Regions from separate parts of the Paenibacillus sp. FSL R10-2771 genome, predicted to be linked through region 2. Evidence: predicted binding sites of a transcription regulator. Region 2 holds the regulator's gene; each other region holds the start of a gene.
The links. Region 2 encodes Rex, which represses fermentation and respiration genes when NADH is low (regulators of the CRP and FNR family bind a similar motif). Its sites were predicted from a motif close to TTGTGAAATATTTCACAA; they were not measured.

Region 1: a site for Rex is predicted at 2,117-2,134, ahead of qoxA (cytochrome aa3 quinol oxidase subunit II). Genes of this name have one in related genera too.
Region 3: a site for Rex is predicted at 3,772-3,789, ahead of NSU14_RS10215 (polymer-forming cytoskeletal protein). Genes of this name have one in related genera too.

Annotation. Positions count from the first base shown of each region.
Region 1 is NZ_JBBOBM010000001.1:6,208,997-6,219,227, reverse strand. Features, by position in the region: gene qoxB (cytochrome aa3 quinol oxidase subunit I) at 1-808, opposite strand, end outside; gene qoxA (cytochrome aa3 quinol oxidase subunit II) at 852-1,868, opposite strand; gene NSU14_RS26815 (polysaccharide deacetylase) at 2,372-3,511, shown strand; gene NSU14_RS26810 (TetR/AcrR family transcriptional regulator) at 3,677-4,294, opposite strand; gene NSU14_RS26805 (MFS transporter) at 4,453-5,889, shown strand; gene aguA (agmatine deiminase) at 6,127-7,227, shown strand; gene NSU14_RS26795 (GntR family transcriptional regulator) at 7,481-7,870, shown strand; gene NSU14_RS26790 (ABC transporter ATP-binding protein) at 7,863-8,765, shown strand; gene NSU14_RS26785 (DUF6449 domain-containing protein) at 8,740-10,231, shown strand, end outside.
Region 2 is NZ_JBBOBM010000001.1:2,242,196-2,252,426, forward strand. Features, by position in the region: gene panB (3-methyl-2-oxobutanoate hydroxymethyltransferase) at 1-849, shown strand, start outside; gene panC (pantoate--beta-alanine ligase) at 851-1,741, shown strand; gene panD (aspartate 1-decarboxylase) at 1,734-2,117, shown strand; gene NSU14_RS09510 (tetratricopeptide repeat protein) at 2,232-2,873, shown strand; gene dinG (ATP-dependent DNA helicase DinG) at 2,990-5,848, shown strand; gene NSU14_RS09520 (redox-sensing transcriptional repressor Rex) at 6,068-6,721, shown strand; gene NSU14_RS09525 (amidohydrolase) at 6,708-8,009, shown strand; gene NSU14_RS09530 (cell wall elongation regulator TseB-like domain-containing protein) at 8,037-8,558, shown strand; gene NSU14_RS09535 (aminoglycoside adenylyltransferase domain-containing protein) at 8,870-9,637, shown strand; gene NSU14_RS09540 (hypothetical protein) at 10,163-10,231, shown strand, end outside.
Region 3 is NZ_JBBOBM010000001.1:2,403,033-2,413,263, reverse strand. Features, by position in the region: gene NSU14_RS10230 (ABC transporter ATP-binding protein) at 1-94, shown strand, start outside; gene NSU14_RS10225 (ABC transporter ATP-binding protein) at 84-1,955, shown strand; gene NSU14_RS10220 (hypothetical protein) at 2,274-2,960, opposite strand; gene NSU14_RS10215 (polymer-forming cytoskeletal protein) at 3,130-3,690, opposite strand; gene NSU14_RS10210 (GNAT family N-acetyltransferase) at 3,839-4,429, opposite strand; gene NSU14_RS10205 (RNA polymerase sigma factor) at 4,594-5,088, shown strand; gene NSU14_RS10200 (anti sigma factor C-terminal domain-containing protein) at 5,089-6,081, shown strand; gene NSU14_RS10195 (serine hydrolase domain-containing protein) at 6,235-7,215, shown strand; gene NSU14_RS10190 (CPBP family intramembrane glutamic endopeptidase) at 8,123-8,881, opposite strand; gene NSU14_RS10185 (AAA family ATPase) at 9,044-9,532, opposite strand; gene NSU14_RS10180 (hypothetical protein) at 9,716-10,084, shown strand; gene NSU14_RS10175 (hypothetical protein) at 10,169-10,231, opposite strand, start outside.

The DNA.
Region 1 (10,231 bases), 4.0 Mb from region 2:
CCCAGAGCATATCCATCCCGCCGTTGGCCATCGTGAAGAACTGGGAGCCGAACAGGCGGTCGAACATCATCAGCGCAAGCGCAACAGTAAGTACCGGGAAGGCGAAGACGATAATGACGTTGGTGATGAGTACGGACCAGGTGAACATCGGCATCTTCATCAGCTTCATGCCCGGTGCGCGCATCTTGAGAATCGTTACGATAAAGTTGACCCCTGTAATCAGAGTCCCGATACCGGAAATCTGGAGGGCCAGGGAGTAGTAGTTGTTACCGACCGTCGGGCTGAATTCAAGACTCGCCAGCGGGAAGTAGGCTGACCATCCGGCATCCGGCGATCCGCCGATAACGAAGGAAATGTTCAGCAGCATGGCCCCCATGAAGAAGAGCCAGAAGCTGACGGCGTTAAGCCGCGGGAACGCTACGTCACGCGCGCCGATCTGCAGCGGAATGATCACATTCATCAGACCGATGATGAACGGCATGGCCATGAACAGGATCATGATTAGGCCATGCGTGGTAAATACCTCATTGTAATGCTGGGCATCGAGGAATTTCATTTCCGGCGCTGCCGTCTGCAGACGCATCATCATCGCGTCCACACCGCCGCGGAACAGCATGAGCAGCGCCGCGAGGATATACATGACACCGATTTTTTTGTGATCTACAGTAGTAAGCCATTCACGCCAGAGGTATCCCCATTTCTTGAAATAGGTAAGCCCGACGAGAATCCCGATGGTGGCAAGTGCAATGCTGACCATGGCTCCGTATATCAAGGGTTCGCCGTGAACCTTAAATTTGTCTAAATCCATTAGGGTGGCTCCTTTCAGTGTGTTACGTTAAGCTCTTGCAGAGCTAGTGGCCATCATGAGTCTCGGCATCTACGGGTGAGCTTGGCAGCGGCTGTTCGACTTCCGGATCAGGTTCGCTGTCAAATTCGGTTCCGCTGGACGGCTCAGGAGAAGGGTGGATCTCTTTGTTATCCTGATGCTCTTCACTGCCGTTGTCCATATCCATCTCACTTCCGTCACCACTCATGTGTTCACTGTGGTCTCCAGGGGGAGGACTGAACTCCAAATGGGTCGATGAATAGGTTTTGCGTCCGAGGAAGTCCGTGGCGAGCAGGCCTTTGAATTCATCTTCTGTAAGCTCAGGCGCGGTTTCCTTGACGTCATTCACCCATTCGTCATAATCCTTGTTGCTCATAACAAGAGCTTCAAATTCCATGTGGGCAAAGCCTTTACCGCTGAAGTTGGCATTCTTTCCGATATAAGAGCCTTCGGTATCAGCAGAAAGGTGAAGCGTGGTGAGCATGTCGCTCATGGCGTACTTTTGTCCGGCAAGCTGTGGAATCCATAAGCTGGTAATGGTGCCGAATGAGTACATTCTGAATTCAACTGCACGATGCACAGGCATATTCACGTAGTTAACCGTTTCAATGCCTTCCTCCGGATAGCTGAAATGCCATTTCCAGTTGGAGGATGATGCGTAAATGACCAGCGGTGTCTGATCTTTGTAATCCGCGGCCACGTTCTCAACCTCGGTAGTTGTCTTGACGGTTACAACTGACAAGAAGGCGACGATAATGATCGGGATAATAATCCAGATCGCTTCAAGTACCTTGTTGCCCTCCTCGTGTTCAGGAATGTAACCCTCGTTACTCTTCTTCGCCCGGTATTTCACCAGAACAAAGATATATAAGATGTAGACAACTGCCAGAACACCAAGCATTACAACAATGGAGAGAATGATGGTGTCCGATAACGTCCTTGCAGACGGCCCCTTCGGGTTCAGAACAGCGATCGAGCTGCATCCCGGCAGGAGAAGGATCAGGCTTAGAAACAAAGCGTATAACGGTCCCTTTTTTTTCATATAGAACTCCTTCCTTCAATACTACTTTTCATTCGCCGTTCATTAACGGTCTTACTACTTAACCTGTATCTATAGTAAGAACTACTTACCCATAATGCAAAATACATATTTTGTATATTAGGCTAAAAAAGACCTTAAAAATGGCGAACAAGTTAAATATGTGTGATCAAATTGTTACAACTACTTAAAGGTATGATAAAGATCACTGTAGTGGCGCAGTTTAAGCTAATTTTAAGGTTGTTCAAACTTTGTTCAAGATTGCACAATTGTTATTAATTTTGTCACATTTATTTTGGGTCAAAAAGATGTGATTTAACCGCATATTGCTTGCTGTGACAGCATTCGACGCGAATTGTCGTATTTCAGAAAAAAAGCTGAATAATCATTTTCTCATTGCAAAAAGGGTAACAATATTTTAGCTTGCGGTTACAATCTCTCAAATTACGTTATATCTATGTGTGATAAAGTAATAGACAAATATACATAGATTGGAGATTGCTGCTGTGCCCATTAAAAAAATAATGCTGTTATTCTTCTCTTTATTCCTGATTACGGGTCTTGTACAGATCCCTGCTAACGCTGAAGGTAAGACTAATGTACTAAAGCTCGGGATCAACGATAAATTGAGCGGTATAGAAGTCGTGTCTGTAAAAGGCACTTACTATGTCCCGCTGCGTGCTCTGGCCGATGAATTAAAATGGACGCTTACCGGCCTGACCGACGGAGTTCTGGTGTCTGGCGGCTCCGGCTCGCTGACCTTGCAGGGCGATGCCGGCGCTGTGCTCAAAGATGGCACAGTGGTGCCTGTGAGCACTTTTTTGCAGGACGGTAAACTTATGGTTCCGCTGAAAGTAAGCGGGTATCTTGGGTATATCATATCCTTTGCGGGGGATAAATATTTACTCCGGGTGAAGGACGGCTCGGCGGGGCTTACGGATGAAGCCTTTGTCACCCAGTATGCAGCAGAGCTGAAGCCGAAGGAAACAGTGCCTGCGGCTCCTGCGCCATCCGCTGAACCCGGCAAGCCGGGACAAACCGTGTATCTTACTTTTGATGACGGCCCGTCGGCGACGACTTCCCAGCTGCTGGATATCTTAAGCAAGTATGAGGTGCAGGCAACCTTCTTCATGCTGGGAAATAATATGAACAAATATCCTTCGCAGGTGAAGCGGATTGTGAAGGAGGACTACGGCCTGGGGCTTCATGGCATGACACACCGCAAGGAGAAATTCTATGCTTCCCCGGCTGCGGCACTGGCGGAGATGTCGGGCGATAATGCTGTCCTTAAGAAGCTGACGGGTGCTACTACAACGCTAATCCGGCCGCCTTACGGAAGCAAACCGTATTTCACCAAGTCTTTCCGGGATAAGGTGCTGGGTCAGGGCTATCATCTCTGGGACTGGAATGTGGATTCGAGTGACTGGAGATACAAAGAGGACAGTGACAAGATCTACAATACAGTAATGGAGCAGGTTCACACGCTGAAGAAGTCGAAGACCAATCCGGTTATTCTGATGCATGATCAGAAGGCCACCCTCAAGGTGCTGCCGCGTCTGCTAGAAGCGCTTAAGAAGGATAGCTACACCTTCCAGGTCATTACAAAGGATATGGAGCCGGTGAATTTCTGGAAGGATAAACGGTAATCAGAAGGATTTGAATGCAAAAGAGCAAGCTGCGGGAGGTTTCCGGCCGCTTGCTCTTTTTTGCGGCCCGCCGAATCGCCGGAAATCCTGCATAAAGTACAACAATGCAGGTCCGCGCCGGCTGAATCAGCGGCCAGATGTGTTAGCACGAGAGTAACGGAGGCGCTACTTGTACAGATATTGGACAAGCATATTGACCAGCTCCGACTTCAACCGGTCCACGGCAATCCGCTGCGGGGAGAAGGAAATGACATCGACGATCGCGCTCACCGCTTCGAACACAATTACGGAAGCTGCCTCAACGTCTTCAGTCTTCAATTCATCCTGACCCATCTGCAGGTACTTAAGCGTTCTGAGCCGGCCTGTTTCATATTGGGCATCCATCAGCTGCTTGATGACCTCATCACTGTGGTACATGATGCTCAGATCTTTATGATATCCGATAAACGCCTTATGCGAGAGCAGAAGGGTGTCTATCAGATGCAGAATCAGCTCGGAGCGGCCGATCGTTTCGAAATTAATCTCTGACATTGAAGCATCGATCCTGGCCAGAAGGTCATCGCCGTACATATGGAGAACATCGATGAATACGGCTCTTTTATCAATAAAATAAGAATAGAAGCTGCCTGTGGATACCCCGGCCGCCGCTGCGATTTCCTTGGTATTGGTCTGATGGAAGCCCTTGTCCGAGAATAGCTTCATTGCCGCCCGGATAATGGCTTCCTTGGTTCTGATACTGCGCTCCTGCTGCGGAGTTCTAACTTTGTCCTCGATTTCACCCATGTCTTAAGGTCCCCCTTATAGTACGAATTCTAGAGGAACCGTTTTAAGCTGTCAATAAAAGTTGAACCCTGGTTCGTTTTTTTGTGATTGACAAATATGAACTTTGGTTCATATAATGCGAATATGAACTTTATTTCATATTTTGAAGGGTGATGGAGATGGGCGTTAGAACACGAAGAGCGTTATCTTTTACGGCAATAGTCCTGGGCTTTTTCATGGCGCTGCTGGATACCACGATTATTAATATTGCCCTGCCGGAGATGACACGTCATTTCGGCGGAAGTGTAGCACAAGTCTCCTGGGTGATGAACGGCTATAATCTGGCATTCGCCGTTTTTATTCTCACCGCCTCCCGTCTGGCCGATCAGTTCGGGCGGAAGAAGGTGTTCCTCATCGGAGTGGCGTTGTTTACGCTGAGCTCCCTGCTGGCGGGTCTCTCTACTTCACTCGGTATGCTTATCGCACTTAGAGTCATTCAGGGATTGGCCGGTGCGGTGATTGTGCCGGTCACGATTCCGCTGACTACCACAACCTTTCCCAAAGAAATGCACGGCCTGATTATCGGCATCTGGGGTGCGGTCTCCGGGGTGGCGGCTGCAAGCGGCCCGGCGCTTGGCGGGATTTTGACACAGAAGCTGAGCTGGGAATGGATCTTTTTTGTGAATGTACCGCTTGGGCTGCTGAGTATTGTGCTGACGGCCATATTCATTAAGGAATCGCGGGATAACACAGCGGGCCGTTCCATAGATTACGCCGGGATCCTGGGGATCACCGGAGGGATGTTCTTCCTTACATATGCTCTGATCAAAGTGCAGGATTACGGCTGGAGCTCACGGATTTTCCTAGCGCTGCTGGCTGCGGGAGTATTGTTTGTGGTGTTCTTTTTTATTACGCAGTACAAGGGGAAGGAGCCGATGCTGCCCTTGTCATTACTAAGGATCAGAGCATTCAACAGCACATCGGTTTCTATGATCATCTTAGGTGCGGCGCTGATGAATGTTTCGCTGCTGACCTCCTTTTATCTGACCCGGGTGATGGGGGTGTCGGAACTGAAGGCGGGCCTTGTTCTCTCCATGATGGCAGTCGGCTCCATCGCCAGCTCAGCCATTTCCGGACCGCTGTCTGCGAAATATGGCAGCAGCCGGTTTGCTGCAGCAGGCATGGTGTTGATAGGCGGTGCCACCTATTCCATGAGCGGGCTGCACGCCGGCTCTACACTGGGCGCGGTGATGCTCCGGCTCGCGCTGGTCGGCCTCGGCGTGGGGCTCTCGATGGCACCTGTGATGTCTTCTGCGATCCGGGTCGTTCCTGAAGACAAGGTGGGTATTGCTTCAGGGGTAACCAATATGGCGAAGTCACTCGGCAGTGTAATCGGCGTGGCCATTATCGTCACCGTGCTGCAGCATAATACAGCCGGGCAGCTGAGAGCAGCGGGCTCCGCTAACATACGGGTGATACCTGGAGCGGATGTGCAGCAGCAGGCTGCCGTAGATGCTTTCAGCCAGACTTATAAGTTCGCAAGTTACCTGATCCTGCCCGGCATCGCCGCAGCTTTATTCAGTGATGAACGCAGACAGCGGCGGGGCAGCGTTTGATAATTAGTGTGTCGTATCTCTACAGCTGTTTGTCTATGTCTGGCGGAATCCCTAAAATAATATTATTCTTATAACAACGAAAATTAATTGTTTGCGAAACTGGACAGTGATTATTTTGTTCACCGGTGTTCCGAATCGTAGCAATAAGTCCCGGCCCCGCATAAATTGGAACAGGACGAGATGCCGGGCAGCGTTCTCTGCGGTCCCCATCCTGTTCAAGTGCCGGGAGGGATGCTTATGCCACGCAGAATTACCAGTACACCCAGACAAGACGGCTACCGTATGCCCGGAGAATTCGAGCCGCATCAGGGGACATGGATGCTCTGGCCGACCCGGACGGACACTTGGCGGCTGGGGGCGAAGCCGGCGCAGGCTGCTTTTGCCAGAGTGGCGGCAGCGATTGCGGAGTTTGAGCCTGTAACGATAGGCACCATCAGTGCCCAATATGAGCATGTCCGGGCACTTGTGCCGCCGCAGGTACGTGTGGTGGAGATCTCCTCGAACGATGCGTGGATGCGGGATATCGGCCCGACCTTTGTAGTGAACAGCAGCGGCGGGGTAAGGGGAATTGACTGGGGGTTCAACGCCTGGGGCGGACTGGACGGAGGGCTGTATTTTCCCTGGGACCAGGATCTGCTGGTGAAGCGGAAGGTGCTGGAGATCGAGAAGCTGGACTATTATGACCTGCGGCATTTCATCCTTGAGGGCGGAGCTGTTCATGTGGATGGAGAAGGTACGCTGATAACTACTGAGCAGTGTCTGCTGCATAAGAACCGCAACCCTCATCTGTCCAAAAGGCAGATCGGGGGTTATTTGCGCGATACGCTGAACGTAGACAAGATTATCTGGCTGCCCCGAGGAATGAGCGATGATGAGACGGACGGGCATATTGATGAGGTGGCCGCTTTTGTGAAGCCGGGCGTAGTGGTGATGAGCTGGACGGACGACCGGGAAGATCCGCAATATGAGGTGCTGCACGAAGCCTATTCACGGCTCATCCGGCAGAGGGATGCCCGCGGGCGCAAACTGGAGGTTCACCGGCTGCACATCCCGGAGCGGCTGATCATTACAGATGAAGAGGCGGGATGGATCGACCCGGCCAGCGGCAGCTACAGCCGTGCCTCAGGTACAACATTCGCTGCGACTTATGTGAATTTCTATATCTGCAATGGCGGAGTGGTAATGCCGGCATTCGGGGACAGGCGGGATGGGGAGGCGCTGGAGACCGTGCAGCAGTTATTCACAGACCGCACGGTGGTGCAGGTCAATACCCGTGAGATCGCCTTGGGCGGCGGGAATATTCACTGTATTACCCAGCAGCAGCCCCGGGGCTGGTAGTTTTGCACTTGCACCTGCACCGGGCTCGAAACGGGCCGGCATATCGTCTAACCCGGGTCCTCTTGTGGCCCGGGTTCTTTTTGTGCATGGAGTGAAACGGTTTACCCGGCCGACTCGCTGGAAAAGCGCTGGTTAAGGTTCAATCAATGCTTGTATGTTAATGATTGACATATAACCGCAACTGTATTAATAATAGTAGTACAGTTAATACACCTTGACAGCCTGTGAAACATCATATGAAAGGAGGACTGTCATGTTCGAACTCGATGTACGCAGCCGCAAGCCGATCTATGAACAGCTGACCGGTAAGGTCAAAGAGATGATTATGCATGGTATTCTGCAGGCGGATGAACAACTGCCTTCAGTGAGGGCTTTATCCTCGCAGCTTACGGTGAATCCCAATACGATCCAGAAAGCCTACAGGGAGCTGGAGCGGGAAGGTTACATCTATTCACTGCAGGGCAAAGGCAATTTCGTAGCCCCGCTGCAGCACGGACAGAATGAGAGCAAACGGGCAGAGCTGAAGGAAGAGCTGCTGCGGCTGATGGCGGAGGCAGTCTACCTCGGATTCACGGAGAGTGAGATGAGTGCGCTGTACCGCCAGGCGCTGGATAAGAGAAGAGAGGAGAACAGCCATGATTGAGATACGCGGAGTGAGCAAGATTTTCCAGGAGGAAAAGGCTGTTGAAGACATTTCGCTGACTGTACATAAAGGGGCCATATACGGCTTGCTGGGCTCCAATGGGGCCGGTAAAACAACGCTGCTGAAGACACTCGCCGGCATCTATCGTCCTGAAACAGGGAGTGTCAAGATAGACGGCCAGCCGGTGTTCGAAGCTCCTGAGGTGAAGCGCAGGCTGATCTTCATGCCGGACAGTCCTTATTTCTTCCCGCAGGCAACTATCAGAAGTATGGCGGCATTCTACCGTTCCATCTATCCGGAATGGAGCCAGAAGAGATACGAGGAGCTCGGGACGGCGTTCCGGCTGGATACCCGGCGCAAGCTCAGCCGTTTCTCCAAAGGAATGCAGCGCCAAGCCGCCTTCTGGCTGGCCCTCAGCTGCAAGCCGGATGTGCTGATTATGGACGAGCCAATTGACGGGCTGGACCCGGTCATGCGCCGGCAGATCAAGAATCTGCTGTTCCAGGAGGTGGCCGAGCGGGAGCTGACCGTGCTGATCTCCTCGCATAACCTGCGGGAAATCGAAGATCTATGCGACCATGTCGGCATTATGCATGAAGGCCGGATGCTGGTCGAGAAGGATCTGGATGATCTGAAGGCGGACACGCATAAGATCCAGGTGGCCTTCCGCGATGAACGCCATGCGGCGGCGCTGGAGGCCAAGCTGCAGATTCTCCACCAGGAGCAGCGGGGGAGTGTCAGCCTGTATATTGTAAAAGGCGACCGGGAGCGGATCGCCCAGGCTTTTCATGTCTACGAGCCTTATGTGTTCGATCTGCTGCCGCTGACGCTGGAGGAAATCTTTATTTATGAAATGGGGGATGCCGGTTATGACGCGCAGCCGATACTTCTTTAACAGCAGCATTATCCGCCAGAATCTGCGCCAGCACGGCTGGATCGGAATTCTATATACACTGGTACTGTTGTTCATATTCCCGCTGCAGATACTCATGAACGGCTATCGTTTTACGGAGCCGATGGAGATACCGGACCTTTTTAACATTGGCATAGATATTGCACCTTTCCTTGTTGCTTTTCCTGTTGGAGCCGGCTTATTCCTGTTCCGTTATCTGCAGTCCAAAATGCCTTCCGACCTGTGGCACAGCCTGCCGCTGCGGCGCTCGCATCTGCTGGCTTCCCATACGCTGAGCGGTTTGCTCCTGCTGCTTCCGCCTGTCTGGATTACGGCTGCGGTTGCGGCTATCATCCGCCCGCTGGACGGCATCATGTATATCTACAACGCAGCCGATGTCTGGGAATGGTGCCTGACCGTCAGTCTGCTGACGCTGTTTCTATTTGTGTTCACAGTATTTGTAGGCATTTGCACGGGACAGACCATTCTCCAGGGAATCCTGATCTTCATCCTGCTGGTTCTTCCCGCTGCACTCCTGCAATTCATCGACCTGCATCTGAACAGATATCTCTACGGGTATCCGGAATGGTCCGGCTTGCAGAGTATCCTGAATAACTGGGCACCGCTTCTGCGTATTATGGACCTGTCCGTTGAGCCCTTAACTAGTGTGGAGACGTGGGTATATGCCATTCTATCCGCTGTGTTCATGGCGCTGTCCTTCCTGCTGTACCGTAAACGCCACGGGGAAAAGTCCGGTCAGGCTCTGGCCTTCTCCTACTTCAATCCGCTGTTCAAAGCCGGTGTGATGCTGTGCAGTATGCTTCTGGCCAGCCTTTACTTCGGTACCGGGTGGAATCAGCTTGGCTGGATCATCGGCAGTGTCTTTATCGGAGGGCTGGTTGGTTACATTGTAGTAGAGATGATTCTCCGTAAAACCTGGCATATTATGACCCGCAGGCTGCCGCTTGAATTCGCGGTCTACAGCGTGCTGCTGGGTCTGCTGCTCTACATTCCCGTGTCAGGGTTAACCGGGTATGAGGACAGGGTGCCACAGGTTGATAAAGTGACTGCGGTATATGCCGGGGGGAATTACGAGTTCTTAACCCAGGATCCACCACAAGGGATTAACGGCATTAAGGAACCGGAGGAAGAGATTCTATCCACGGATCCGCGGTACATCGAAGCTGTCACTGCGCTGCATCATGCGATTGTTACTTTGAGGCCGGATCCCGGGAATGCGCCGAGTTATGATTATACGGGTAACCGGCAGTTCACCCTGGTATATAAGCTGGAGAGCGGGCGGAAGCTGATGCGGACCTACAATGTTCCGGCCAAGGGTTTCGAGCCGGAACTGAAAGCCATAATGGAGAATGCGGACTTTAAGCGCGTGAAATATGTTCTGTCCATGCTGGACCGGAATGTAGACAGCTTCAGACTGAGTAATCTGGATAAGGTGGTCAGTATTTCTG
Region 2 (10,231 bases):
CTGAATATTATCAAAATGAAAAAAATGAAAACGGAAGGTGTGCCGCTGAGCATGCTGACCGCGTATGACTATCCCTCAGCCCTGCTCGCCGAGGAGGCAGGTGTCGACCTGATTCTGGTAGGCGACTCGCTCGGGAATGTCGTGCTTGGTTACGATACCACCCTGCCGGTTACCATAGACGATATGGTCTACCATACCCGTTCGGTGAAGCGCGGGGCGCAGAACACATTTATCATCGCGGATATGCCTTTTATGACCTATCACGGAAGTGTGGATGAGACCTTGCGCGGAGTGCGCAGGCTGATGCAGGAAGGTCAGGCCCATGCCGTTAAAATGGAAGGCGGCCTTGAAATCTGCAATGCGGTATCCGCTGTAGTTGCCGCCGGAGTGCCTGTTCTCGGACATATCGGCTTGACTCCGCAATCGGTGAATATGATCGGCGGCTACCGGATCCAGGGCAAGGATGCCAAGGATGCACAGCGGCTGATCGATGAAGCGAAGGCGCTTGAAGCTGCCGGAGCCTTCGGCATCGTGCTTGAACTGGTGACGGAAGAAGTGGCCGCAGCCATCTCCAAGGCAATCAGTATTCCGACCATCGGCATTGGTGCGGGCCGCTATTGTGACGGACAGGTGCTGGTGTTCCATGATGTGCTGCGCTATGCCTCCCCTTACCGGGAGAAACGGTTTGTCAAAACCTATGCCGATGTCGGCAGTCTGATCCGTGAAGGCATCAGCAGCTATGTGCGGGAAGTGAAAGACCGCTCCTTCCCGGCGGAGGAACATGTGTTTAACGCGGATGAAACGGTACTGGAATCCCTATACGGCGGTGCCGGCAAAGGAGCGAAATAAGATGAGAGTAATCAGAACAATTGCACAGCTGCGTGAAGCGCTGGAATATATGCGTCAAGGCGGCCATGGGCCGGTCGGTTTTGTACCTACCATGGGTTATCTGCATGAAGGCCATGCCAGCCTGCTGCGCGCAGCAGGTGAGAAGAGCGGCACAGTGGTGATGAGTATATTTGTCAATCCGCTGCAGTTTGGTCCTAATGAAGATTATGCTTCCTATCCCCGCGATGAGCAGCGTGATCTGGCGCTTGCTGAACGCGAGGGTGCGGATATTGTGTTTATCCCTAGTGTCGAGGAAATGTACCCTCAGCCGATCCGCACGGGAGTTTCGGTGTCTTCCCTTACAACACAGCTCTGCGGAGCTTCGCGTCCGGGTCACTTCGACGGAGTGACTACGGTGGTCAGCAAGCTGTTCAATATTGTACAGCCGGATTATGCCTTCTTCGGATTGAAGGATGCCCAGCAGGTAGCTGTTCTCCGCCGGATGGTGGCGGACCTGAATATGAATGTTGAAATTATCGCCTGCCCGATCGTGCGGGAAGAAGACGGACTGGCCCTCAGCTCACGCAATGTCTATCTGAGCGCTGAAGAGCGCAGACAGGCACTGGTGTTGTCCCGTTCCCTGCGCGAAGTCCGCCAGGCACTGGAGAACGGCAAGGTGAGAACGGTGGAGGAGGCCCGGGCGCTGCTGGTTTCAGTTATTGCTGAATCCCCGCTTGCGGTCATCGATTACGCGGAAATCCTGACTTTCCCGGATCTGGAGAGCCTGGAAGGCGGCGGTAAGCTGAGTGCTGCCGGCGGAGAGGTGATTATGGCACTTGCCGTGAAATTCGGCAGAACCCGCCTGATCGACAATAATGTATTTATTCCCAAGGAGGCTCACGCTCTTGTTTAGACATATGATGAAATCCAAAATTCACCGTGCTACCGTCACCGAAGCCAATTTGAATTATGTCGGCAGCATTACCATAGATGAGAATCTGATGGAAGCCGCGGATTTGCTGGAGAACGAGAAAGTGCAGATCGTGGATAACAACAATGGTTCCCGGCTGGAAACCTATGTAATCCCAGGCCCGCGCGGCAGCGGCGTTATCTGTCTGAACGGTGCAGCCGCTCGCCTCGTGCAGCCGGGGGATACCGTTATCATTATTTCTTACGCCATGCTGTCATCCGAAGAGCTGGCGGACCATAAGCCGACCGTTGTATTTGTAGATGCCGACAATCAGCCGGTGAAGCTGGCGGATCATGAGATTCACGCGACGATTGCCTAAAACCCACTGTTTGAGCCATGTAATCAATGGCAGGGATGAAGACACCCCGACTTGTGAAAAATGAAGTCAGGCAAGCTTAAGCTGAATTCATTATCAGTAAGGGTGGGATGTCCGGTGTTTCAACATTTATTTGCTGAGATGAACAAGATGCTGCAGGAGATCAGTGCTGACTATCCTACTGCGGAGGGTGCCCGCCGCAACGACCTTTTATCCAAATATAATATGCTCCACAGGATCAGCGATGATGTAATGGATGAATGGCTGGCCTTTGCCGAGAAGCTTAGCCAGTTCCGCAATCAGGCAGATTTTCAGCCGCAGCCGGAGCAGGAAATACCTGAGGAGGAAGCGCCAGAGCTTGCTATGGATGCTTTTGTCAGGGGACAGGGTTATTATAAGCTGCTTATGTACCGCAAATGTATCGAACAGTTCAAGGAAGTCACTGCCCGGCACCCGGACAGTCTGGCTGCCCGGCTGTATCTGGCTATGGCTTATCTGCAGGAGGGTGAAGGGGAGACGGCTTGGGGGCATCTGAATCATATGCTCGGCCTCATCCGTGAAACGAAGCTGAAGGCGATGATTTATAATGCGCTTGGCTGCATCAGAGCTTCTCAGGAACGTTTTAATGAAGCAAGTGAGCTGTTCAGCCTTTCTCTGCTGCATGATCCCGCTCTTCCTGAGCCGAACATTAACCTGGAGGTTTGCCGCAAGCGGGGCGGGAAGCTTCAGTTCGGACAACAGCTGGTCTCGCTTTTATAATTAATTTTCATCCGTTTAAGCGATGCAACCTACTTCACCAGGGGTGTGCATCGCCTTTTTTCGTAACTTCTGTTATGCTGATAAAGAGTCTCAAGTGAAAGGGAATAGAACTTATAATGAAATTTGCCGTGCTTGATTTTGAAACTACGGGAACCCAATCTGTGGGAGAGATCATCCAGGTTGGCCTTGCCATTATAGAGGAAGACAGGTCCATCTCCCGGGTGTATGGTTCCTATGTCAAGCCCGGAGCACCCATTCCTCCTTTTATTACGGGCTTGACCGGAATTACAGACAGTGATGTGCAGGATGCGCCGGAACTTGATGAGATGATGATGGAACTGGTGCCGCTGCTCGATGATGTTGTGCTGGTTGGACATAATGTGGCGTTTGATTTTCATTTCTTGCAGAATGCGCTGGACCGCTGCGGTTATTTGCCGTTTCAGGGCCGGATTCTGGATACTATCGATTTTCTCAAAATATGCTTTCCCTCGCTGACTACCTATCAGCTTGGGTCCGTGAGCAGCCATTTCGGCCTTACGCATGAGCGTCCCCATCAGGCGGACAGTGATGCCCTCGCAACTGCTCTTGTGCTGCTGAAATGTCTGGAGGAGCTGGACAGCCTGCCTCTCCTGACCATCCAGCGGCTCAATGAGCTGTTCGCCGATGAAGACAGTGACCTGGCCTGGTATTTCGATGGTCTGCAGCGTGAGCGCGAAATGGAGACCTTCCAGCCGGAAGGAGACCTGACCTTCTACCGGCAGCTGGCCCTTGCTGTAGGCGACTGGGCAGAGCTGGCTCCGCCTCGGGAGGAAGGATCTGACAACCCGCTGCAGAATATTACCTTCGGGGAGTATATGGAAGAGGTAACCAAACGTCTGAAGGACACCCTTCCGCAATATGAGAGCCGTGAAGCCCAGGAACTGATGATCCAGGAGGTCATGACGGCGCTTGATCAGGATAAGCATCTGCTGATTGAAGCAGGAACCGGCACCGGCAAATCGCTGGGCTATCTGCTTCCGGCCATTTATCACAGTGTCCGCAGTAATCAGAAGGTCATGGTCAGCACGCATACGATCAACCTCCAGGATCAGCTGCGTGAGCGCGACATCCCTCTTTTGACGAGTGTTGTGCCCTTTCCGTTCAAGGCAGCGATCTTTAAGGGGAGAGGACACTATTTGTGTCTCCGTAAGTTTGAACATAGAATTAATAAAAGGGACTTCACAAGTCCCAGGGAAGAAGCGCTTACGGCCGCGCAGATGATGGTCTGGCTGACCCAGACGGAGACCGGCGATGATGAAGAGCTGAACTTAAGCGGGCGCGGCGGTGATTTCTGGGAGACCGTAGCCAGTGATACCGACTCTTGTCTGGGACGCTCATGCCCTTGGTTCAGGAAATGTTATTATCACCGGGCCAAGCATGAAGCCGGGATTTCCGATGTGGTGGTGACTAACCACTCCAAGTTATTCGCAGATGTTAAGGCCGGGCATCAGCTGCTTCCGGCTTACGAGCATCTCATCATTGATGAGGCGCATCATCTGGAGGACATTGCCGGCAAACATCTCGGAATGCAGATGAAATATTTCACCGTGGCGCATACGCTCACCCGTCTGTACAAGGACAGCCGGAGCGGACAGCTGCCTGCCCTGCGCCAGACCCTGCAGTCGTCCGGCAGTGAGCAGGCTTCGGAATGGAGCGGTGTTATCGACCGGATCTATCCGGATCTGCTTACCGTCAAGGAGTCCTGGGATACACTTAGCGACAAGCTCTTCGGCCTGCTGCCTGAACGCAGCGATGCCGGAGCCGGTGAAGCCGGCCAGCTTGTCGCACGCCTGCAGCCGGGCAAGAAGCCCAAAGAGTGGGAGGAGCTGGCTGCTCTGGAGAATACACTCCATCTCAGCTTGAGTGATATCATCCGCAAGGGTGATAAAATGCTCAGTGAGATGCGTGATACGGACAGCCAGTCCTCTTCGGACAGTCTTGTGACGGATATCGGCGGGTTGTTCAAGGACCTGGCCTCCATCCGGGAGCAGATCCGTTTCTTTATGGGACTGAATGACGAGAATATCGTCTACTGGCTGGAGGGGAGCGGCAATTACCGCGGCAAATCGCTGCAGATGTATGCCGTTCCGGTGGATGTGAGCACCCAGCTCAGGGAGCTGTTCTTCGACAAGAAGAAGAGTATCATCCTGACCTCGGCCACCTTGTCTGTGGATAAGTCATTCCAGTTCATGATAGATAATCTCGGTCTTGGTGAGGCTGCAGAGCAGGGCCGTCTGATGACAGCCCTGCTTCCGTCGCCGTTCAAATACCGTGAGCAGGCACTGCTTGTCATTCCCCGTGATTTCCCGAGTGTCAAGGGAAGCATAGGGGATGCCCGCTTTGTGGATACACTGGTCCATTCTCTGGCAGAAACTGCCGTGGCTACCCGCGGGCGGATGCTGGTGCTCTTCACCTCCTACAAGATGCTGCGCCAGGTCTATGATCCGCTGAAGGAGGCCCTGGCTTCGCAGGATATCGCGGTGCTTGGACAAGGCGTAGAAGGCGGCAGTCGGAGCAAGCTGATCCGGCGGTTCCAGGACAGTACAGCGTCAGTCTTGCTGGGTACGAGCAGCTTCTGGGAAGGTGTAGACATTCCCGGTGAAGCTTTGACCTGTCTGGCCATTGTCAGACTTCCGTTCCAGCCGCCTAATCATCCGCTGGCTGAAGCGAAGTCGGAGCTGCTCCAGGCACAGAAGAAGAATCCGTTCATGAAGCTGTCCGTCCCGCAGGCCGTAATCCGCTTCAAGCAAGGCTTCGGGCGGCTGGTCCGCACCGCGCAGGACCGCGGAATCGTTATTGTATATGATACCAGGGTAATCGAATCTTATTATGGGAAGTATTTCCTGTATTCGCTGCCCGGTCCCAAGATGGAGCATATGCTGACGGATCAGATCGTTCCGCGGATTGCAGAATGGCTTGAAGAAGGCGGGGTTTAATAATCCGTCTCCGGTTGATATTATGTATAAGTAATTATTGTTCTGAAGTCCCGTGCTCCACTGCTGCTGCCCAAACGGGCAGTAGTACCCGGAGCATGGTTCCTATAACCGGCTTATCAAGCAGCATATGCTATCAAACCTAAGTGAATGCTTACGAAGCGAGTTTTGCGAAGTTGAATCAAGCAGCATATGCTATCAAAACTTTTAGGAGGAGAAAACATGAAATCGGATAAAATATCGGAGGCCGTCGTTCGCAGACTCCCAGTGTACCTGCGTTTCCTGAACGATCTCCAAAAACGTGAAATCTCAACAGTTTCTTCTCAGGAGCTGGGACAGAAGCTTGATCTCAACCCCGCCCAGATCCGCAAGGACCTGGCTTATTTTGGTGATTTCGGCAGAAAAGGCATTGGTTATGATGTCTCTTATCTGATTGAGAAGATCAGGCATATTCTCAAGCTGGACCAGCAGATTAATGTAGCTCTGGTAGGTGCAGGTAATCTTGGCCACGCCTTGTCGAATTACAATGCTTACTTGAAGGATACGATGAAGATTACAGCTGTATTTGATGCTTATGAGCCTAAGGTAGGCCAGCAGATCAACTCGTTGACTGTTCAGCCGATGAGTGAGCTGGGGGATACCATCCGTGCACAGGGCATCCGCATCGGGATTATTACCGTTCCGGACAGTGAAGCACAGAACGTTGCTGACATTCTGGTGGATTCGGGCATTGAGGCGATCCTGAATTTTGCGCCTGTCATTCTGAAGACTCCGGCCAATATCCGGATTCATGCCGCCGATTTCACTACGGATCTGCAGAGTCTGGCTTATTATTTGCATGACGGAAAGGACGAAGCTGAAGATGAGCAGCAATAAAACCATTATTAAAAACGGGCGTTTTCTGGTGCCTGGCAGCGAAGAGCCGGTGCTGAGCGGTTATATGACCATCGAAAATGATCTTATTACTTACATAGGTGAAGATAAGCCTGTAATTGAAGAGGATGCCGAGGTTATTGACGGCAGCCGGCTGCTGTTCATGCCGGGTCTCGTCAACACCCACGGCCATGCGGCGATGTCACTGCTGCGCGGCTACGGCGATGATATGGTACTGCAGGCTTGGCTGCAGGAAAAAATGTGGCCGATGGAAGAGAAATTCACCGGTGATGATGTGTACTGGGGAACCTCTTTGTCCGTTCTTGAGATGCTGAAGGGCGGCACTACGACCTTCCTCGATATGTATGACCATATGGACCGGGTTGCTGAGGTTACCGAGCAGTCAGGCATCCGTGCTGTACTTATGCGCGGTGTTATTGGCCTTTGTCCGGAAGAGGTGCAGAATCACAAGCTCGCGGAGGCGATTGCTTTTGCCCGGAACTGGCATGGCAAGGCTGACGGCAGAATTACTGCAATGCTCTCGCCGCATGCGCCTTACACCTGTCCTCCGGAGTTTTTCATGAAGTTTGTCCAGGCGGCTCATGATCTTGATCTGCCGATGCACACGCATATGTCCGAAACGCGTCATGAAGTGGAGCAGAATGTGGCCGATTACGGCCTGCGTCCGGTCGCTCATCTGGAGAAGCTGGGAATGTTCACCCGGCCGTCCCTGATCGCCCATGGTGTTCATCTGAACGATGAAGAGATTGAGATTCTGGCCCGCCACAATGTTGGTGTATCCCACAATCCCGGCAGCAATCTGAAGCTGGCCAGCGGAGTAGCCCGTGTTCCTGAGCTTCTTAGAGCAGGAGTTAAGGTCTCCCTGGGTACGGACGGTGCGGCAAGCAACAACAACCTGGATATGTTCGAAGAAATGCGGCTGGCCGCGCTGATCCACAAAGGTGTAAGCGGTGATCCTACAGCAGTACCGGCTCCAGAGGCGCTGCTGATGGCGACCGAATATGGTGCACAGTCTATTTTCCTGAACCAGGTAGGCCGGCTTGCAGCAGGGATGAAAGCCGACTTCATTGCGATTGATATTGATCAGCCGCACTTGCTGCCGCATACCGATCTTTTGTCCCATGCGGTATATTCAGCCAGTGCCAAGGATGTGGAGCATGTCTGGGTGAACGGCAAACAGGTTGTGAAGCACGGACAATGTCTGACACTAGATGAAGAAGCTATCCGCCGCAAAGCGCAGGAAACGTTCGAGGGACTGCTTAAACGGTAATACAGGTTTAAAGGGAAAGGAAGCTGCATGTTGAAGAAGAGGAGAAAATGGCTTCCGCTGGGGATTTCCCTGGTTCTGCTCCTTCTGTTCGGACTAAGCCAGTTTTATGCCTACATTATGAAGGATCAGTGGAACGAGCGGAGTGAAGCCAAAGAGATTGCCAGAGCGCGGGCCGGCTTAACTGAGGTAACCAAAGCACAGAAATCCGTCTGGGATGAAAATGCGATATACTGGGTGCTTACCGGAAAAAATGATGCAGGAACCGAGCTGATGGTTTGGGTCCGTTTTACCAAGGAAGGCCAGCCAGCCGGAGGCGCCAACGATTTATACGCGGAGGAGCTCAGCAAAGGGACTTCTGAGGCGCAAATCCGTGATATTATAGCTGCCCAGCTTCCGGGTATTACGATTAAGCGGCTGCTGCCGGGAGTGTATAACGGAGAATATGCCTGGCAGCTGTTCTACAAAAAGGACGGCAGGTTCTATTACAGCTTCTATCGCTTCACAGACGGCAGTGCCATCGGTGAAGGGTACAGCCTGCCCAACCGGTAAGCGGCAGCAAGAATGGTCTACAGCAGGAGCGGGAGGACAGTTGAACTGTTCTCCCGCTTTTTATATTAATATAAGCCGTAATTTAAAAGGTTCTTCAAGGGAGAGAACAATCAATAACTATTCTTGGACTTGTGGCCTACTTGGAGCTATGGCTTAATAATAGGGGAGGAATAGATGAATCCATTTCGATGGCATGACAGCTGGATAGCATTAATCAGTATATACGATGATGCATACCGGATTGTCATATCGGAAGTATTCATTCCCGGCATCTGCTTCATACATAATTGACATTCAGGAGGATCATAAATTTGGAAATTCTAGCCTATTTAGATCAGGCGGTAACGTTGTTCAAAGAGGAGCTGGGGGCAAATTTGTCCGGGATTTATCTGCACGGTTCGCTGGCCATGGGCTGTTTTCATCCGGATAAAAGTGATATTGATCTGCTGATTGTCGTACACGACAAGCTGCCTGTAGAGGTCAGCCGGAAACTGGCCAAGAAAGTGATAGCTTATCACGACAGTCTGCCGAACCGGCGCGGGGTTGAGCTAACTATTGTATTGAAGAAATATTTGAAGAACTTTGTGCATCCGACGCCCTTTGAGTTTCACTTCTCGGACTTTCATCTGGACCGGTACAGAAATGATGAGCATTATCTGTGTGGCGGGTTTGAGGACAGGGATCTTGCGGCTCAATTTGCCGTAGTCTATCAGCGGGGATTTATTCTGTACGGCGAGCCTATCCGCGAAGCGTTTCTGCCGGTAGACCGCCAATACTACCTCGATTCTATCCTTGGTGATATCGGAGATGCTGCTCAGCAAATCATAGATTCTCCAGTGTACTACACACTGAATTTGTGCCGTGTGCTGTATTTTGTGCGGGAAGAAGTTGTGTCTTCCAAAAAGGAAGGCGGGGAGTGGGGCCTGCAGCATTTGCCGTCCAGCTATCACGGGCTGCTGAAGCACTGCCTTGAAGAATATAGCGGTGTGGCGAGTGACAGCAGTTACGACCCGGAGTTATTAATTGATTTTGCAGAATACATGGCCGGCGAAATCAGACAGCACCAAGCCAAGGTGTAAATTCAAACTAACAATGAGTGAAGCGGACTGAGATTCCGTTATCTTGTTCATTTAAGCCCGAAATGGGGTGTATTTGTTAATTAACGGAATCTGAGTCCGCGCCAGCGGCAGACCAGCAAAAGGCGGATTATATTGAAGGGTCGACCTTAATAAAGAGGCAAAGCCCCTTCAGCTTTGGAACTGGAGGAATTAATGCGACTCCTAAGTCCATGTCCTACAAAAGAGAGCACCGCAGGCATTTATTTGCCTACAGGGTGCTCTTTTTCGATATCCTTACCGGCAAAGCTAATTCTGTACACATTTATTGCCGATAAGAAAGATAATCTACTGAAACATCCAGAAATTAGTATCAAAAATTTTAAATATATTCACACTTTTATGTAAAATCGTATATACACCTGTGATATACTACTACTTGTATCAGGACATGCTTAAGAGCATGTCAGTCTCGGAAGGGCGCTAGACACGCTAGATTGGTCATTATTATAGATTTATGTTCGGTCATTTTTGAGAGGAGGACGTTTCTTGAAACTGCGTCTTATGCCTGTACTGCTAACGTCTCTGCTGTCCGCTGCATTGTTATTCGGTGGCTGG
Region 3 (10,231 bases), 160 kb from region 2:
GCTGATGGCGCTGCAAGGTAAATATCACGCAATGGCCCAGGCGGGCATTCAGACAGAGGCTGCTGCCGGAGGAGGACTGCAAAATGAATACTAAATCATCATCATCCGGCCGAATCCGGCTCGGGGAAGCCCTCCAGCGGCTGCTTCCTTATGTCAAGCCATACCGGCTCGGCTTTCTGGCAGCAATAGTGCTGCTAATGGCCAGGCTTGCACTGGATATCGGATTTGCTACAATTCAGCAGGTTTTCATTGATACGATCAACAGCACGAACATGCAGTCACTGACACGGATAACCTTAATTTGTTCACTGGCCTGCTTCCTGATTATTCTCTGTCTTATGCTGCAGCATTACTTCCGCTTCACCGTGCACAGCCGGATGGCCTGGGATTTCCGGGCGAAGCTGTTTGACGCGAGCCACCGGCTGCCTTACCGCCAGCTGGAAGCCATGCACTCCGGGGATCTGACCTCCCGGAATACCAAGGATGCCGGAGCGGCCATGGGGATGATTAGCAGTCTGGTCTACGATCTGGGTTATAATCTTCTGCTCTGCCTGGTTGCATTTCTGTATTTGGCCAGCCTGGATGTCTGGCTTGCACTCCTTGCACTTGGAACGGGCCCCGTTGTCTTTCTGTCCGGCCGTTTCTTTGACCGCAGACTGCGTAAGCTGTTCACGGAAATCTATGCCCAGGAAGCCTTGCTGCGGGGAATCCTGCAGGAGACCCTCCAGGGGATGAAGGTTATCCGTTCGTTTTCACTGGAGAATACGCTGCTGGGCAGGTATGCAGCTGGACGCGAGCAGTTGAACCGGCTCCAGAAGCAAAAAACTCTGTTAAACGCACTGCTCTGGCATTCTTCAGCCTTCATCAACAATGCAGTAATGATCAGCTGTGCGGTACTAATTGCCCGGTCAGCGCTCCGTGGGGAGACTTCGGCAGGGGAAGTGCTTGCCTTCATCATCCTGATGGGACGTGTTCAGTGGCCATTCGTCCATATGTCGCAGACTTGGGGCGGGGTACAGGAATCACTCGGGGCGGCTGACCGTGTATTTGAGATTCTTGATGCTCCCCGGGAAGGGGCAGCATCTGGCGATGGACAGGATACTGCTACCGTATCCGCTGCGGTAGCCGCCGCTGAAGCAACCGCCTTGGCGGAAGCTGCTGCACTAAGCATACAGGGGCTGCACTACAGCTTCGAGGGACCCCAGTCCAGGGAGGGAAGCTGTCTGAGCGGGATCCATCTGGAGCTGAAGCATGGCGAGACGGTTGCTGTTGTCGGCCCCAGCGGTTCGGGCAAGACGACACTTGTACGGTTGTGCTGCGGACTCTATGAACCGGAGGCCGGCAGTATTACCGTGTGCGGTTATGGTGTGCATGATCACCTGGAGGCGGCGCGCCTGAGGATCTCCTATGTGCCGCAGAATCCTTACCTGTTCTCCGGCAGCATCCGGGATAATCTCGCGTTCAGCGCTGAACATGCCAGCGATGAAGAAATCCGGGAAGCTGCCCGCCTGGCAGGTGCAGATGAATTTATTATGCGGCTGCCTGAAGGATACGACACGCTGATCGGTGAACACGGCTCTACTTTATCAGGCGGTCAACGGCAGCGCCTCGCCATCGCCAGAGCTTTTCTGCGTAATGCCCCGCTCCTGCTGCTGGATGAAGCTACTTCAGCACTCGACAACGAGTCCGAACGGCTGGTTCAGCAATCGCTTGATCTGTTGATGAAAGACCGGACCACCCTCGTGATTGCCCACAGGCTCTCAACGGTAAGGGAGGCTTCGCGGATCATTGTTCTGGATCATGGAAGAATTGTTGAAGAAGGCACACATGATGCGCTCATTGAACAGGATGGGCTCTATGCGGAGCTGTATCATTTACAGTTTAGAACAGCACCGGTTGAAGAATTGGAATCCGCATCCTATGCGAAATCCCTTACTTCAGTATTACCGGCATAACATCAGTTCTCCCGGGAAAACAAATCACAATTACAGACGAAGACCCCGAAGGTCCGTGTCACCACGGCGGCCGGAGTCTTCGTCTCTTTTCAGACTCAAATAGAAATGTTGTACGTTTTGCAACTTTGATACTTAGATACCCGGATACTCGGGAAGATTGTTGTATGAAATGCAGGAATTCTCCCAATTAACGGCTTGTTCACGGAGGAATGCTGCATTGTGTACAACAATTTGCGATTAGGGCTGATATTACAAGGGAATTGTTGTATTTCGTGCAACACTCCCGCCATTGAAGGTTATGCGAAGCCCCTGCACTTTTTATTTTGAACCACCTAGCGGAATCGCCCCGCTGTCTCTGGCGTCTGTTATGATTTTGGAAGCGGCCACTTCCCCGTCCTCATCAAACCCTTCAATCTCAAACGGGACACCCGCCGTAACCGGCTGAAAAGCGAACCAAATCGTCCGGTCTGATCCGACTTTAATCAGCTTCGCTTCGGATGTATCCGTTCCTGCCTCCTTCTGCTCGACTGTAATATGCTGAATGGACGGGTTCAGAACATCTCCGATCACCATGGGAAATGGAGTCGAAATATGCTCCAGTTCAGGAAAACACATATAATTTATTGCAGAGCTCTCCGGACCTCCGCCCATTCCGTAGCCGCCTCCCCATACCCACTTCCATCCGAGCCAGGTTTTGCGGACATACTCTACTTGAAGATTACTGCTGCCTTGCTGCCCCGGCCGGGTAAGAAATACCAGCACCCCTCTGGCTGCAGGCTCCTGATGAATTACAGTCATCGTGTCAGAGGCGCGGAACAGCCGGACAGCTTCTTCCGGACTTTTGCCAAGTGGAATCTGGAGGGTCTGGTCCATTCCGAGTGAGCGGGACATCCGCTGGTCAGACCATCCGCCCGGTCTTTCATACATATACAAAAGTAAATAGAGTACGGCTACGGAAGCTAGAATCACTCCGGCAGCCATTCCCAATCTCCGGCTATTCTTCATGAATAATTGCATCCCCTGTCCCATGTGTTTGCGCTTACAATACCTTCCATAATACTATAGAATATTTCAGCGCAGAATACAAAAAAGCCCGTAGAGCAAGCCCCAAAGGGCCTGTCTACAGGCTGTTTGCAATCCATTCTAATATTGTAACTGCTATATTAGGTTTGAATTATTTAACTTCATTTGCTCCGGTTACTTTGCCTTCGATCACAGCAGTAGCCTTCACATCTTCACTTGCATAGTACAGGTTACCGTCGATAGTAGCATCTTTGTACAGGTTGAATCCGTTAGCTTCTACATATACGTCACCTTTGATTGTACCGCCTTGAACGCGGAAGTTCTCGCTCTGTACAGTTACTTTAGGTGCTGTCAGTGTGTAGGTAGCTGTAACCTTGTGATCTGCATCTTGTGCATACAGGGCAAGCTTACGGTAGATCGCTGCAGATGCATCGCCTTTGTCATGGAATTCACCGGCTACAACAACATCTTTGTCAACGGTCAGATCGTTCAGGATTGCTACAATCCAGTTGCCGCTTTCGCTTACAGCAGCAGTGAAGGCATCTGCCTGGTTAACAATCGAAGCTGTGCTTTTTGCATCAGTCTGCTCTGTGGCTGGAGCTGTTGTTGCTGCTGCACCTGCATTATTAGCTGCGTTATTATTATTCGATCCACAACCCGACAACAATGCTGCTGATACCCCTGCTACTACTAGAACTTTGAATAATTTCATTTTTAATTCCCCCTGTTTCTTTTAATTAACTTTATTATATATTAAAATTTTTATGATAACAACGTGATAGTTTTCACAATATTGTGTCTTTTTTCACAAAGAAACATTTTAATTGTTTCATATCGTGCAAAATGCAGGTATTTCATGCTTATTTGTCTAATTTTGTTCGCGAACCCTCAGCGGCTCCAGCGGCTGATCCTTTCAATTCTAAAGCCTCCCACTCCTCTCTAAGCAGCCCCATTCGAATAGAATCGTAGAACTGCCCATCGTAGTAACGGCATTTCCGGAGTCTTGCTTCCATCGTCATGCCTAATTTCACCCCGGTCCTGATCATCCGCTCATTCCCGGACCATGTGGTATAGCCTACACGGACCAGCGGATACGCATTGAACAGATGACCGATCCACAGTCTGAGAGCTTTAGTCCCGTAACCGCTGCTCCAATATGCCGGATCATAGATGATAATACCCATTTCCAGCCAAAGGGATGGCTCATGCTCCCAATAGTAACTGACGTCGCCAATAACCCCGCCCTCTACTTCTATTACCCAATTTTTTCCGCGTCCAACAATCTCCGCTCTGTTCCCATAATACTCTTCCCACGGAATCCGCTTGTGTTCGTAGTAAGGTGCATCCCATTTCTTCCACTCCGGTGCTTCCTCTTTGTGTGAGAGCTCCCACAGTCTGAATAGATCCCCTTCAGCTATCGGCCGAATCTGCAATTCATTTTCCTGATACATAGATTTCCTCCGTTGCCGCTAATATTTTACATACTGATATTATATTAACTGAACTGCTGAAGCTGTTGCTGGTAGTGAACATTTATAATTAAGGAATACTGAATGTAACGGCTGCTGTAAACTTTTCACGGAGCTTAGCGTTGTATAGGGGAAGGGGGCAGGACATGGCCAAAGAAACCATTCATCACTTTCTGCAGCAAGCCGGAACTTTGCTATACCGGTATTTGAGGAAACGCGGACTCGCCCGCGAGGATGCTGAAGATATCGTTCAGGACACCTGTTATAAATACTTAACCTATCAGGATGGTATCGGCCCGAAACAAGTCATGGGCTGGATGTTCCGTGTCGCCACCAATCAGTTCTATGATCTCAAGCGAAAAGACAAACGTCATCCGGAGGTCGATGTTGACGATATCCAGCTTCTTTCTTTAACCCATCTGCCGGAGATCCAGCTGCTGAGGCGGGAAACCGCACAGAATATCCGCGACACGCTGTCTATGCTCTCTGAGCAGCATCAGGAGCTGCTGATTCTCAAATATGAGCTGAACCTTACTTACAAGGAGCTCTCGTCCCTGTACGGTATGAATGAGAACACGCTCAAGACTCATGTTACACGCGCCAAAAACCAATTCATCAAACATTATGGGGAGGACTATTAAATGGAACAGAATCATGAACAGGACCCGTTTATTTTCGGAGGGAAAGGGGCTCAGCAGATAATCAAAAAAGCCAGACTCCGCTCCACCCTGAAGACCATTGGCATCATTGTTATCGTAACCCCGGTTATTCTCGCCGTTATCTGGTATGGCCTCTACCACTTGAGACTGAACCAGGGAGACAAGGTGCAGTCTGAGATTCTCTGGAAAAATGAGATCAGTGCACCCAATGTGCACATCAGCAACCAGTCGGTGAAATTAGACAGCTTTGGAGGCGAGACCTACAATCAGACTTACAAATGGCTGGGAAATAAACCTTATATCTGGCAGCCCATCGAGGAATCCTATAATCTGCTGGGCCACTCGACCGGCAGGTATGGCGCATTTGGAGCGATTTCTCTCCCGGAACAGCTGAGCGCAGCGTCCACACACCGTTACAACTCTGCCACCGGGGACCGGGAAATGATCTTTTATCATCCGGAGATTGATTATGATTCCTATGAGGACAGCATCAGCCAGCTGAAGCAGCTGGGAGACGATACACTTGTGGAGATGGCGTTGTCTTTTGACCAGGCCTATACGCTGGATAAGACGCAGAAGCTTCTGCCTGCCGGGATGCAGCCTGTCTGGTTATGGACGGATGCATATACTCCCTCTTATAAAAAATACCTGAAGGAAACGCGCCAGACCATCGCAGCTGATTCGATGATCATCTACGGATTTCATGGAGAGCAGTTTGCCCCCTACGGCGGTGTAAACTCCTTCATTAATAGTGTCGAACAGCTGCGGAAGCACGGCAAAAACTTCACCTGGGAAGCAGATCAGGTTCATCAGAGCCTGGCCGGGGATAATAATATTCTGGAACCGGATGATATCACAATTATTGGTGTAGTCGTAACCGGCACCGCTAAACAGCTGGAAGCTCTGCAGAATCAGGCTTATATCAAAGCCTCTACCTTCGGCGTGGTCTCTGATTCCATTACACTTCCTAATTAAGCTGTCATTCCAAGGAAGCTTCCCAGCCGGACGGTTGAATTGGACTTCTTCACTACAGCTTGAGATAATTAAGCCAATCCATCCAAAGATTACTGCAAATCCATAAAGCAAGGAAGCCAGCAGTATGGGCAGCATGATATAAGAGCTGCCCGGATGACATACCGAAAGGACACAACCATGAACCTGTCAGCACTTTCCGACTCCCTAAAGCCGCTGAATCTGCGGAGCTGTCTGATCCAGCAGCAGGGCAGTCTGATCTTTGAACATTATAGAGATCAGCGCACTTCTTCCGAGATTGCCAAGATCAACTCCTGCACCAAAAGCATACTCTCCGCGCTGGTCTGCATCGCGATGGACCAAGGCCAGCTTCCCGGTCCTTCGGCTTCTATCAGCGAATTCTTCCCGCAGCTCAGCCGCGACGCTGATACACGTAAACCGAAAATTACAGTCGGACAGCTGTTAACCATGTCTGCCGGCTTTCGCTGGACCGAATTCGGCGGAGCGAATTCCTTCCCCAAGATGACCCGTTCCTCCCATTGGGTGAACTATGTACTGGAGCAGCCGCTCGCGGATGAACCGGGAACCCGGATGGAGTATAACTCAGGGATCTCGCAACTGCTGTCGTCTATTGTGGTGCAGGCTTCAGGAATGAGCACAGCAAGATTCGCCGAGCAATATCTCTTCGGACCTCTCGGAATTACGGAGTATGAGTGGGAGACAGATCCCCAAGGCATCCATACGGGCGGCTACGGGCTGAAGCTGAGGCCCGCCGACCTGCTGAAATTCGGACAGCTCTATCTGCAGCAGGGAGTATGGGAGAATTCGCAGATTATATCCGGCGAACGGGTCGCATGTTCGGCGCAGCCGGCTCTGCCGGCTGAACCGCCCCGCCATGGCGGATACGGCTGGCACTGGTGGACAGATTCAATAACGGGTGATACCAGAACCGGGGGGTCTGCTGCTGTGGATTACTATTATGCACGCGGGTACGCCGGGCAATATGTATATGTACTGCCGGAGCTTAAGACGGTGGTCGTGCTGACCCGGGACAACATGCGGGGCCGTAACAACCCTCCGCCTGATGCATTCGGCGAGTATATTGTACCGCAGCTTATGAATCCAAGCGGACTTTAGCAGCCTCCAAATAAGCTGCCTCTCCGGTGAAACCAAGCAGCTTCCCGCCTTCTTTCTGTACGCTGAAAAGATTCAAAAAACGCCATTTCAGCCGCACTGGCGAAATGGAGTAGCTTATGTATATACGCATAAATCCCCGCTGCCTGATTACTTGAGGCACGGGGATTTATGTGTTTATTCCTGTATTCAATTCAATCATTTCCTCCTGCTAACAAAGCCATATCCCTGACATGGTGATTGTTCAAATTTCATGTTACCGTGTTGCCCGTTCGCTCCTCTTCGGAGTGTTGCTCCATGTCCTGCATATGGGGTGGATTCCCGCGTACACGATTTCACGAAAAACGTTTTCACGGACGTTTTCCCTGCTGTGAAGAATCGTTTTAGTACGCTTCGCTAACCTTTTTCAACGGAATCACGCTCTTTCTTCCGCAAGATTACTCTTGCTTGAATGAATAGCTTTGGTTCAACTTCAAAGATTTGCTCTTGGGTTCCCGCATACCCACGATCTGCCAGAAGATGTTATCATCCACCTTCCTCATCAGCAGCCGATTCCGGCACGCTTCGCTAACGCTAGTACATCGGGATTCTCTCCTTTCCTTCATTCATTGCTAAATTTAGGAATGAGGCAATCACCTGTGGTTACCACCTGTGGATTGTTGCTGTGGCTCCTTTGGTGATGTCTACATTATATCCCAGAAACAATAAAATTTAAAACTTCAAAAACCTGCATATCCCGGCATAATCCCTGAAATTCCCTGCTATTTATAAGCAGAATGCCCATGCCTAACGATTACTCTTTTTAGGGATAATTTGCTCCTGCTTGCTGGTTTCATGTTATGTATGCGTTATCATTAATCGGATTTCCGGCCGGCATCCGGGATAACTTCCTGAATGCCGGCCGGTTAATTTATATTGACAGGCTATGATTTTTATTCCGCCGGGTTAATTCAATAACTAAATAAATGCCATACAGCAGATACATGATATTCAGAATACCCACTATCAAAACCTCATGCTCCAAGTTCTCATTGCTGACCAAAGCCAGAGCATCATAAATGAAATGAAAGGCGATCAGCGGGATGATATTATTGCCTGCCTCAATCAGCAGGGCGAGTACGCAGCCCAGCAGCAGTGCATTGGCAACCTGGAGAAGTGTGCTTATGATATCATTTCCGCCAAACGCGTTGGCCATATGTAGAGCACCAAAGATTACGGACGAGAATACAATATAAAATACAGGCCCCTTATGCTTCAGCTTATCTCTGATGATTCCTCTGAAAATGGATTCCTCAGTATACCCCACAATCATAGTCATGATCACGATACTGATCACTTCAGCCGCCGTCGTCTCCACATTGATTCCAGATATAACCGGCTGGGCTACCGCAAGAATCAACAGGGGGATGTAGAACAGCACAGGCTTGGCCTGCTTGGCGTCAAGCTTGCGGAAGCCGAATCTCTCAAGCGAGGAATCCTTTCGCTTCATATATACAGTAACGATGATGGCCATAACCAGAAAGGCGCAGGCCTGGGCATTTCTTACCCCCATGTCCCCAAACTCCTGAATAGATGCTACTGCAGATGCTACTGAAACTAGAAGGGTCAGGACGACTCCCAGCATCAGCGAGAAAATAACCGGATGTCCTTTTGCAACGGTGTTCTTCATCTCTTATCTCCTTTTATGTAGGTGGTTTCATCATTGCCATCCAAGGACAATAATGGATTTATTGTAAACGATCGCTTGGAAATATACTACAGTTTTCACTGCGGTTACTACCCCTTCCATTCAGGAGCACAGAGACAGATTCATCCGCTGACTTGCCGTCCTCTACAACAGTCTGTCTTTAATCTGCAGAACAACTTCATCCAGTCCGATCTCACTTGTATCCACTGAATGTGAAGGCATTCCTGCATAAGTGCTTATCCGTTCCAGACTCCGATTGATCTGCTCCTCCGTTCTATGATCTTCCTGCATCCGCTGCCTGAGTGCTGATTCCGAACAGGTCAGTGTAATTACCTGATGTTCAAATTCCAGATCTGACAGCCTAGCGAGCAAACGGTCAATCATCTCTTTACGGTGAAGAACCCAACTGAAGATTACGTAATCGAACGACGTATTCGTTAAGAAGCTGTGCAGCAAGTAGTTTATGTTATTCTCAACCATAATGATATTCTCGTCATTCACAGTCCAAGGCTGCATCATCCAGCACCAGTCCCCATCCAACCATACGGAGCGGTCCAGCGACTTGAATAGCTGTTTACATACTGAACTCTTGCCAACGCCCATTGTACCGTTTACGATGATGAGCTTTTTCATTACAATCTCTCCCTCCTTAAAATAACCGTATTGTCATATCCTACATTGTAATAGCTACTGCAATATATCACATCACTTTACCTAATATTCCAGTGGGAAATACAGCTGACGCATGCTATAATCTCTGAGTCCTATAGTGAGAATTGAACATAAGTATGGGGGTTGCAGGAGGTTTTGCTCAACATGAACAGTCCTATTAAAATTTTTAAAGTGACCGTACAGCTGGAGAAGGATGAATACGATGTCGAGGCCAGTCATTGGAGACTGCTGACGGAAACGAACCGCTACTATGAGATCAAACCCGAAAGCGGCCCTGTAAAGCGGATTTACAAAGAGAAATTGAATACGGTAGTGGATGATACCAAATCCTATACAGATGGATATCTGGCTTGTTCGGCATTCTGTATCGAAGACCGTATTCATGATATGCATATCGAAATGCTGCACAAGCTGCGGATGAAGGTCAATGCTTATATGGATGAGCTGCAGCTGAACCAGCAGGCCATCGAGCTGCAGATCAAGAGCCCCAAGGCTGTTCCGCACAAGAAGTAACCCTATTTATGCTGGCGGCACGCAAAAAACCGGAAGAATCGCAGTGTGCTGCGGATCTTCCGGTTTTTTGTGTATCTGATTCAATTACAGCAATCCGGCGTTCTTCACGGCATGTTCCCAGCTCGGAAAATAATGCAGCGCACTGCG